Regions from separate parts of the Leeia speluncae genome, predicted to be linked through region 1. Evidence: predicted binding sites of a transcription regulator. Region 1 holds the regulator's gene; each other region holds the start of a gene.
The links. Region 1 encodes FNR, which switches genes on or off when oxygen is low (the NO sensors DNR and NnrR bind a similar motif). Its sites were predicted from a motif close to TTGATNNNNATCAA; they were not measured.
Positions count from the first base shown of each region.

Region 2: a site for FNR is predicted at 1,582-1,595, ahead of LIN78_RS12570 (universal stress protein). Genes of this name have one in related genera too.
Region 3: a site for FNR is predicted at 1,821-1,834, ahead of hemN (oxygen-independent coproporphyrinogen III oxidase). Genes of this name have one in related genera too.

Region 1 is NZ_JAJBZT010000016.1:16,649-19,936, reverse strand. Features, by position in the region: gene LIN78_RS17505 (LysR family transcriptional regulator) at 1-861, opposite strand, end outside; gene fnr (fumarate/nitrate reduction transcriptional regulator Fnr) at 1,015-1,767, opposite strand; gene LIN78_RS17495 (hypothetical protein) at 2,147-3,288, shown strand, end outside.
Region 2 is NZ_JAJBZT010000006.1:235,130-238,417, forward strand. Features, by position in the region: gene pabC (aminodeoxychorismate lyase) at 1-534, shown strand, start outside; gene LIN78_RS12560 (hypothetical protein) at 583-999, opposite strand; gene LIN78_RS12565 (acyl-CoA thioesterase) at 1,037-1,474, opposite strand; gene LIN78_RS12570 (universal stress protein) at 1,682-2,125, shown strand; gene LIN78_RS12575 (proteasome-type protease) at 2,258-2,995, shown strand; gene moaD (molybdopterin converting factor subunit 1) at 3,000-3,260, shown strand; gene LIN78_RS12585 (molybdenum cofactor biosynthesis protein MoaE) at 3,281-3,288, shown strand, end outside.
Region 3 is NZ_JAJBZT010000004.1:167,246-170,533, reverse strand. Features, by position in the region: gene LIN78_RS08665 (amino acid aminotransferase) at 1-648, opposite strand, end outside; gene hemN (oxygen-independent coproporphyrinogen III oxidase) at 1,894-3,288, shown strand, end outside.

The sequences.
Region 1 (3,288 bases):
AATCCACCACTGAAGTGCTTTGCCTTCTTCTTTGCTTTTCCACGCTAAATTAAAATGGGCATTCGCTCGTTTTTCATTAATTTCTTTGCGAATGAGCCGCCCGCTTTGTAAGTAGGGTTCTGCTAGTGTTCTTGGCAAGTAGCCACAGGCGATGCCTGCTAATTGAGCCGTTAGCTTGGTGCGCATATCAGGTACGAGCAAGGTTTCTTGGCCAGGGAGAATGCCTGAAGAGCGCGGGGCTAATTGCCTTGAACTATCTGCCACGGCAACGGAGCGGTGCCACATAATGTCACTCGCTAATAATGGTTCTGGTACTTTGGCAAGCGCATGTGTGGGGGCTACGCAAAAAATAAAATCAATTTGCCCAATTTGGTGACATGCAAGATCATTTTCTGATGGGGATTCTCCGGGGGCGCCGATGACAAGCTGTGCACGGCCTTCGACGAGCGCATCCCAAGAACCACCAAATACTTCGTGCGTTAGCCGAATCTTTGTGCCATTTACTTGCTGATAAAATTGCTCGAGCAAGGGGAAAATAACAGGCGTTGGAACTACTGTGTCTAGGGCAATAGTGAGCTCTGTTTCCCAACCAGATGCAGCTCGTTTGATGCGGGACTCTAAAGCCGTTGCGGCTTTTAGAAGGTGTCTACCTTCAATCAGTAATTCGATACCTGCTTGCGTTAACTTGGCTCGGTGTCCACTGCGATCAAAAATCTGAACGCCTAAGTCTTGTTCGAGTTTTTGTACAATATAGGTAATGGCAGAGGGTACTCGGTGAAGTGCTTCTGCTGCTGCAGAAAAACTACCTTCCCTGTCAATTGCATCTAGTACCTGCAATGCTTCCAAACTCAATCTAAGCATGGAGTCGATCCTAATTATTTGGCTTGAAGAGAAGAATACTAGATAGACGGGTAACCGAGAAGAATTTATTAGTTACCAAATTAAACGAGAGATGCTGAGGAGAGATCACTTCGTTAGTGGCATACCACTAACGAAGTGATTGAATGAACGGTTTTACTTCTCTGGGCATCCAGCAAGTAGGGCTTTCAAGGCTTCTAGATCAAGGATTTCCACTTCTTTATTAGAGACACGGATAAAACCTTGGTCTTGGAACTTGGAGAAGCTACGGCTAATGGTTTCTAATTTTAAACCAAGGTAGCTGCCAATTTCTTCACGGGTCATTCTCAAAATAAAGTTTTTAGAAGAGTAACCACGTAAGGCAAAGCGTTGAGATAGATTGATTAAGAACGCAGCAAGACGTTCTTCTGCTTTCATATTGCCAAGCAGCATCATCACACCGTGATCACGGACGATCTCACGCGATAGGACTTTGTAGAAGTTGTGCTGCAAAGATGGAATAGAACGGCTTAATTGCTCTAGTTCCGCAAATGGAATTTCGCAAACTTCACTGTCTTCTAGCGCGATGGCGCTACAAGTATGTGTATCGTTACTAATGGCATCCATGCCGAGTAGTTCGCCAGCCATTTGGAAGCCGGTTACTTGTTCTCTGCCATCTTCAGAAACCACGCTCATCTTAAAGAATCCAAGACGAACTGCATATAAAGAAGCCATTGGATCACCAGCACTGTACAGATGCTCACCTTTTTTGATGCGCATGCGTTGGCTGATGAGCGAGTCTAGCTGGGTCATTTCTTCGCCAGATAAACCTAGGGGAAGGCAAAGTTCTTTCAGGCTACAACTAGAGCAAGCAACCCGTAGGTGCTTTAAAGAAACTTCTTGAATAGAGATTGTGCTTGAAGTAGTCATTGCGTTGGCTGCCAAATAAACTGTGAATGCATTTTACCCTAATTTATGAATTACGATGAGGGTTTAACAAAGAAAATAGTGGTTTTGCGTGATTTCTGTTGTTTCGCCGTTAACGGTAATTAAAAATGAAAGGTAATTGTGTATTGTTTTTTCTGATTAATCACATTTGTTTTCGTAATAAAGTTTTATTGGAAAATAAGTGTGTTAATCCATGTTAAGAATCATTGGGTGTCGACAATCTATTGATATAGAACAAATTTTACCGCATGAAGAGCGTTCTCTAGCAAAGAGGCATATCGCGAACTTGATGAAAATCAAGACGAGGCGTTTTGTAAAACGGCATAGTTGAGCCATAACATGATTACATTAGACACATGCCATGACCCCTTTAAAACTCGATCAGTACGATTGCAGTAACGTAGAATTCCCATCGGTAGTGGTACCGAGAGCTTGGAATCATCCGCTATCGCTGATGCTAGAAGATATTGCGGTCTTTCCTACCACTAAACAATATCGTCAGCCAAGATTAAACGATGCTGCTTTGCATCGCGCTTGGCAGAAACCTGTCGTTGGCCGGATGTCGTTACCAGTTAGCTTGACAGAAATCTGGCCTGACAAAGTGAGTGATGAAACTCAGCTTTCAAAAGCGATTGCAAGTGAATGGGAAATTCGCTTGTGCAATTATGAAGGTAAGAGAATTAATTCTGCAACATTACAATTACCATTAAATGGACTTTCTGTAGATGAAATTATCCAAAATTGGTGGGGTAAGGTTGGAAAAGGTGCAATTGAAACAGGTGGAACGGTTAATTTTAAATTGCGTTTGCAAGGTGAAAATAACGTATTGCCGGCATTTATTCCTGAATATTCAAATGTTTATTTGCAGGCAATTAATCCTTTAGATATTTATTTTCATGCCAGTCAGTTATCTGCACTTTGGCGATTGAAAAGTCAGGCCGTTAGCCACTTAGCGGTAGATGTACTGATTGGTGCGGGTGATGCTGTTGGTATACCGGCCGCTGAGTATGTCAAAAGTTTAATGGATTTGGCGCCAGATAGAATTTGTTTACGCCTACCTCAAACAACGACCTTGGCTTCTAGTAAATTGGGTCAGCAAAAAGATACGCTATATCATGTGATTCAGCTCTTAGAAGACAAAGGCTATGGTCACTTAGCTGGCGGTTGGTTTGTGAAACAGGGTGATCCTTGGTTGGGTGCCCAGCGTATTAGTCGTTTAATTTTGAATTCTGCGGGCAACTGGGAAACTGCTACCACTGATTGGGTGGTGGTTGGGCCAAGTACAGCATCTGTGATTGGAACGGTGCAATCGTTTAATGCAGACGAAGGCAAATACGTCGATTTTCTAGCTGAAGAAAAGCTACCTTTGGTGACCGCGCGCAAATTGCCGCTAGATATGTTAGTCAGACGCGCCGTTGTAGAGCAGTTGCTTTGTTTAGGCTACTTAGATTTCTTGACCTTTGAATTGGCCTATTTCATTCAGTTTGATGTCTATTTTGCAAA
Region 2 (3,288 bases), on a different contig from region 1:
ATTGTGACCCGAGTCAGTCAGATAGTGGAATGGAAACGCCCAGATCTATCCATGCTTCACTCCGGTGTTAAAGTGGAGTTATCTGATGTACGTCTTGGTTGGCAACCCTTATTGGCTGGCGCAAAGCATTTAAATCGCTTAGAAAATGTCCTAGCAAAGAGCCGATTAAAAAATGCTGCCGCTTTCGATGGTCTTTTATTGGATCAATCAGGTTGCGTGATTGAAGGCATACAGACAAACTTAATCATGCAAATGCAAAATGGGCAGTGGTTAACGCCAGATTTATCGAGATGTGGTGTTGCGGGTCTAACTAGGCAGTTGGTATTAGATCAGCTTCGTGCAGAAAATCAAACTGTCGAAATTGGCGATGTTTTATTAGCAGAGTTGCTTGAAGCAAAACATCTATGGCTAATGAATAGCCTGAATGGTGTGGTTCCGGTAGCCAAACTGTATATTGATGGAAATGCTCATGAGTTTATGGCAAGCACATTGCCGTTTAACATCGATACGCAAATAGGCTGGCGCGTAGCCTGAGAAACAAAACTTGTTTACTCAGGCTTCCAGTCGATGGACTTGTGCCGCTTACAAAGCCTGAATGCTCGCCTCGATATCATCTAATGATAAATGCCAGTGCTTTAGAATGTGTTGGAAGACGGCAATTTCAATTTCTTGTAGTTCATGATCTGACTTGGTGACATCAAGCAAAATAGCTGCGGTTAACAGACGTTTTTTTGGGTCTGTTACATCATCCAGCATATGATTTAGGCGTTCAGTTGAAACTAAATGAACATTGCCTTCTTCATCTTGCTCATCAGAAATATCAGCTAGGTAGTCGTGAAATACTTGCGTAAATTGTTCTTTAGTCAGGCCAATTACATCATACGCATTGAGTGTTTCTAAAATATCAATCTCACCAGGGTGCACTTCAGCGTCAGTAACAATCATCATCGCAATGATGCGTGCAATTGCTTCTGGGCTATTGTGTTCATATCTTTTCATTGTATTCCCTTATCTGTGCAGTGTTACATAAGGCCGTTCAGTTTGCGGGGGGCGTCTGGTAACGATCTGCAAAACTCTTTGGCAATTTCATAATTTTATGTGTTTGATAATCGAAGCAAACCATAGAGGTTTGTGCTCTTGCAATTTTTTTGCCTAAACTTTGATGGGTTACTTCATAAAGTAGTTCAAATCCGCAACCAGAAAGTTGAGCAACTTCGATAGAGATGTCCAGTATATCTCCATAGAACGCTTCTGCAAGATATTGCACTGCTAAATCTCGTAAGATTAATCCCGCATCTTCCATTTTCATCTCTGTGTAGCCCAGTTGGTGCAAGAATTGCACTCTAGCCTCATGCAGTATGGAAACCAGCGAGTCATGCCCTAAATGATTGCCATAATTTAAATGGGTAACCGTGACAGGGAGGCTAGTTTGGAAGTGACAATTTGAGATTGTCGGTAGCGTAATTTTTGCCATTTTTTACTAAATATGGAAAAGCTTAATTATCCATTTTATGTGTTAATTGCAAGCTAGCAAAGAGATGAAACTAAATATCATCAAATTTCTCTAATCCTAGGTAATCGCTGATATTCGTCAAGGTTTCAAAAAACTGAAAGGCGTATCTTGAAACTGTCATAAATAGAGTCGCTAGTAAAGAGACTCTTTCATAGAGAGGGATGCATCATGTATCAACGTATATTTGTACCTGTAGATGAAAGTAAAACTTCTAACGTTGCTTTGCAGGAAGCCATCCGGTTTGCACAAGACCAGCATGCAATTATTCGCTTAGTGCATGTGGTCGACTTAGCGCAATTCTTTTGGGGTGGTGCTGAGTTTATTGATACTTCTGAGCTGCAACAAAATTTAATTACAGCTGGCCAAAAAGTGTTGGCCGAAGCGGAAGAAAAAGTGAAAGCAGCTGCTATTACGGTTGACTCTCAGCTGCACCAGACTTACGGTGAACGCATTGCTAGAGTGATTAGTGACGATGCAAAAGCATGGAATGCAGATATTGTCGTCATGGGAACACACGGCAAGCGCGGTTTTGATCACTTGTTACTTGGTAGTGTTGCGGAAGGTGTGATGAGAATGGCAACCACGCCACTCTTGATGATTCGCGCAAATTAAGCTAATTTCTTAGTTAGTTTATTGATGAGACCCGCCAACTTGGCGGGTTTCTGCTTTTTCTGGTCACAAAAGTACTTTCAATTTTGTGTCGCTGGGGTAATATATTTTCTTTGCTCGTTGGATTTCGCTGAAATGACATACTGTCTAGGCATGCTGCTCGATGAAGGTTTACTGGTCGCTTCGGACTCTAGAACCAATGCAGGTGTAGATCATATTGCGACATTCGCCAAAATGCATATCTTTGAAGAGGCGGGTGAACGTTTAATCGTAATGATGAACTCGGGGAACTTAGCAACTACTCAAAGTGTGATTAGTCTATTGAGAATGCGAACGCAGTTAAAAGATGAAGAATCGATTTTAACGGTGAAGACGCTTTACGAAGTGGCGGAGTTGGTTGGTGAGACGGTACGAGAGGTTGTTAACCGTGATTCTGATGGGCACTTGTCTGCCAGCAATGTGGATTATGGCTGCTCATTTATCGTCGCAGGGCAAATTAAAGGTGAAGAGCCGCGTCTATTTAATATTTATCCTCAAGGAAATTTTATTGAGGCAACCAAAGACACCATGTATTTTCAAATTGGCGAATCCAAGTATGGTAAGCCAATTATTGATCGCGTGATTCGCCGAGATACGCCTTTGGCTGTTGCGGCAAAGTGTGCGCTGATCTCATTTGATTCGACGATTAAAAGTAATTTATCCGTTGGTTTACCAATTGATATGTTGCTGTACCGAACGGATTCTTTTGCTAAAGCCATTCCACACCGGATTGATGCTGAAGACCCTTATTTTAGGCGCATCAGACAAGATTGGGGCAAGGGGTTGCGGCAAGTCTTTAGTAAGTTGCCAGACGCAAGCTGGTTTGATGAGTAAGTAGATGAAAAATTTAAAATTATTATATTTTGCTCGCCTTCGCGAGTCTTTTGGTCGAGAGACTGAAGAAATCGTGTTGCCGGATGAAGTCGCGACGGTTGGTCAACTGATTCAATATTTGGCTAAGCGCGGTGGTGCTTGGGAAAATGAATTAGGTGAGGATAAGATTTTCCGTGTGGCAGTGAACCAGACGATTTCGACCGCTGAAAGTGAATTGCCAGACTCTGCCGAAGTAGCTATTTTCCCACCGGTTACAGGCGGATAAGGCGAGTAGGGTAGGCGCTAATGATCTC
Region 3 (3,288 bases), on a different contig from region 1:
GCCTTGGTAAGCAATATCCATGAAAGCAATCAATTCTTGCGCTTTCACTACTGCAATCACTTCTTGCCATTGTTCTTTGGTCAGATCAACACCAGTAGGGTTATGGCAGCATGGGTGCAATAGGATAACGGTTTGTTTTGGCAATGATTTAAAACATGCAATCATGTCAGCAAAACGTACATTACCAGTCTCGCTATCATAGTATGGGTAAGCATTTACTTTCACGCCTGCACCATCAAAGATAGAACGATGGTTATCCCATGTAGGATCGCTCACCCACATTTCGCTATTTGGGAAATAACGCTTAATGAAGTCAGCACCTACTTTCAACGCGCCAGAACCACCAATTGTCTGTACAGTCGCAACACGCTTTTCTGCCAATACTTTGTGGTCTGCACCGAATAGCAAACGCTGAACGGCTTCACGGTAAGGGCCAAAACCTTCCATCGGTAGATATGGACGAGGTTGTTCAGCAGCCACACGGCGTTGCTCAGCAACTTTTACACAGTTTAGTAGAGGAATCTTGCCGTTTTCATCGTAGTACAAACCAATACCCAAATTCACTTTATTCGCGCGGGTATCTTTGTTAAAGGTTTCTACCAAGGTCAAAATTGGATCACCGGCGTAGGCATCTACATGCTGGAACATAAGCTTTAACTTTCTGTCGACGAGTTACAAAAAAACAAAAGACGGAGGTTTCCTCTAAACACTAGCCCCAAAATGGTGCATCTAGAGATTTCCTCTCAGGTCGCAAGCCCCTCAAATGAAGAAACTTCAACTCAAAAAAGGCTTTTTGCGTAAAAATTCTTAACTGATTAATTATTACACAAACAACAAGTAAGTGCCCATTGAAAAATACAAGTTCCTTGTTGATCTCCGTATTTTCGAAAATTTACGTTCATCACAAGATAAGTGACCGCTAGCAAGAAATGCATCACATCTGATTCAATCGTTCAAAACCGGTGAAATAGGAAAGGCATGTCGAACACTCACACACAGAGACATCGGGGAAGATGTACCCTCCTCCGATGAAAACACCAGCACAACACTGGGAAGTTTGCGTTAGTTCGCACAGGTTCGATCGGCAAGTAAACCATACCCATCGATAAAGAATTGGTGCCGGGTCGATCGCACTCCTCCCAGCCTAAGTGGTACAGCGCACACAAAGCGGCTGAACGAGGCGTATTTAATCATCTGATTATTACCCGCAGATGACAGGGCAAAAATACGCATAAAACAGAATTCATCTACATTTTTCTACTTTTTTTCTGTTTTTTTATTTTTTTATATAAATTTTTAAAAAAACACGATCGATTTACCTTAACGTCAAAATAACAAACCTAAGCAATTGATTTATATAGTTTTATTCCAAAGAAATTTTAGAAAATATATTTCAACAAATTAAATTTTTAGCTTAGCCACCAAACTAACCAGATGGTCAAAAACCAAAAAGGGGCATCAACTGACCCACAGCCCGCATTAATGCTCGATCTTGGTGCATAACCATTTTTATTTTACATATTACGTAAACGTAAATTTGATTTACCTCAAGGTATTGACGCTGACGCAATAATAAGGAAAATACGCACATCTGCTGAACAAGCAGAACCGCTACAGCGAAGCAAACCTGAATCAAACATTCTCAGGCGCCGCGAGCCATGTAGCCAGAAAGCAAGCTAGCAAAGGAGAACAGTCTGACAGACCGGTTAGAATCGGCGAGACTGCAAAATAAAGAGAGTCGAGACAACACGAGGCCCTATCAGTGAAAGCTGATAGGGCCTTTGTGTTTTCGGGTACTAAGTTAACTTGAACTCATCCACTTGATGAACGTCAACTCATAAAATTGCCCTAACGCTTATGATGCCCATAGTCAAATCAAACGGGCAACATTCCATGAAATCAGATTCAGCCAATATCGAGAAAACTCAGCAAGACATCATCTTTGATAAGCAGTTGATCGAACGACTATCAGGCAACGGGCCTCGATATACTTCTTATCCAACAGCAGATAGATTTCATGAAGGATTTACTCAATCGTCTTTTGAGGTGCAGGCAAAAACACATTTTCTAGATAGAAATGAAAAAGCCCTATCACTCTACGTGCACATCCCTTTTTGCAATACCATTTGTTACTACTGCGCTTGCAATAAGATCATCACAAAAGACAAATCAAAAGCCGACCAATATCTAGACTACCTAGATAAAGAAATTGACCTTGTTGCTCCCCATTTTGCAAAACATGCCAAAGTAGAACAACTACACTTTGGTGGCGGCACTCCTACTTTCTTATCAGATGCGCAATTAACCAGGTTAATTCAAAAACTAAAATCCACTTTTCAATTTGCGGATGATACGACAGGTGAGTTTTCGATTGAAATCGATCCACGCAAAGTATCTGAAGAAACGGTCGCGCTACTTCGTCAACTTGGCTTTAATCGCATGAGTATTGGCGTGCAAGATTTTGATGCGGACGTCCAGGTGGCAGTGAACCGAATTCAATCTGAAGAAGAAACCTTATCCACCTTAGCCGCAGCTAGAAAGTATGGTTTTCAGTCTGTTTCAATGGATTTAATTTACGGACTTCCGTTACAGACCGTAGAACGCTTTTCTACAACACTAGATAAAGTGATTGCGGCTAGGCCTGATAGACTATCTGTATATAACTATGCGCATTTGCCGCATGCGTTTATGCCTCAGCGTCGGATCAATGAGGCAGATCTACCCTCTGCAGATACAAAGTTAGATATTTTGAACCTAGCAATTCAAAAATTAACTGCCGCTGGATATATTTATATCGGCATGGATCACTTTGCCCTTCCGAATGATGAGCTAGCAATCGCACAAACCGCCGGAACGCTTCATCGAAACTTTCAGGGTTACTCAACGCACGATGATATTGATATGTTGGCCCTCGGCGTTTCGGCCATCAGTAAAATCGGTACTAGTTACAGCCAAAATGTAAAGACAACAGAAGAATACTATGCCGCACTAGACAAAGGCACCCTCCCCTTGTATCGCGGAATGGACTTAACAGAAGAAGATGTACTTAGACGTGATTTAATCCAGCGATTGATGTGTGATTTTGAAGTTGATATCCAGTTACTCGAAAAGAAGTACGGTATTTCTTACCTAGACTTTTTCTCTGCCGAGCAAACACAACTTCAACAATTAGCAAAAGATGGGTTACTGTCTATATCTAAAGAGGCTGTTTACGTACAACCGAAAGGACGTCTGTTGATTAGAAACATCGCCATGGTTTTCGATCAGCATTTACGAGAAAAACAAACT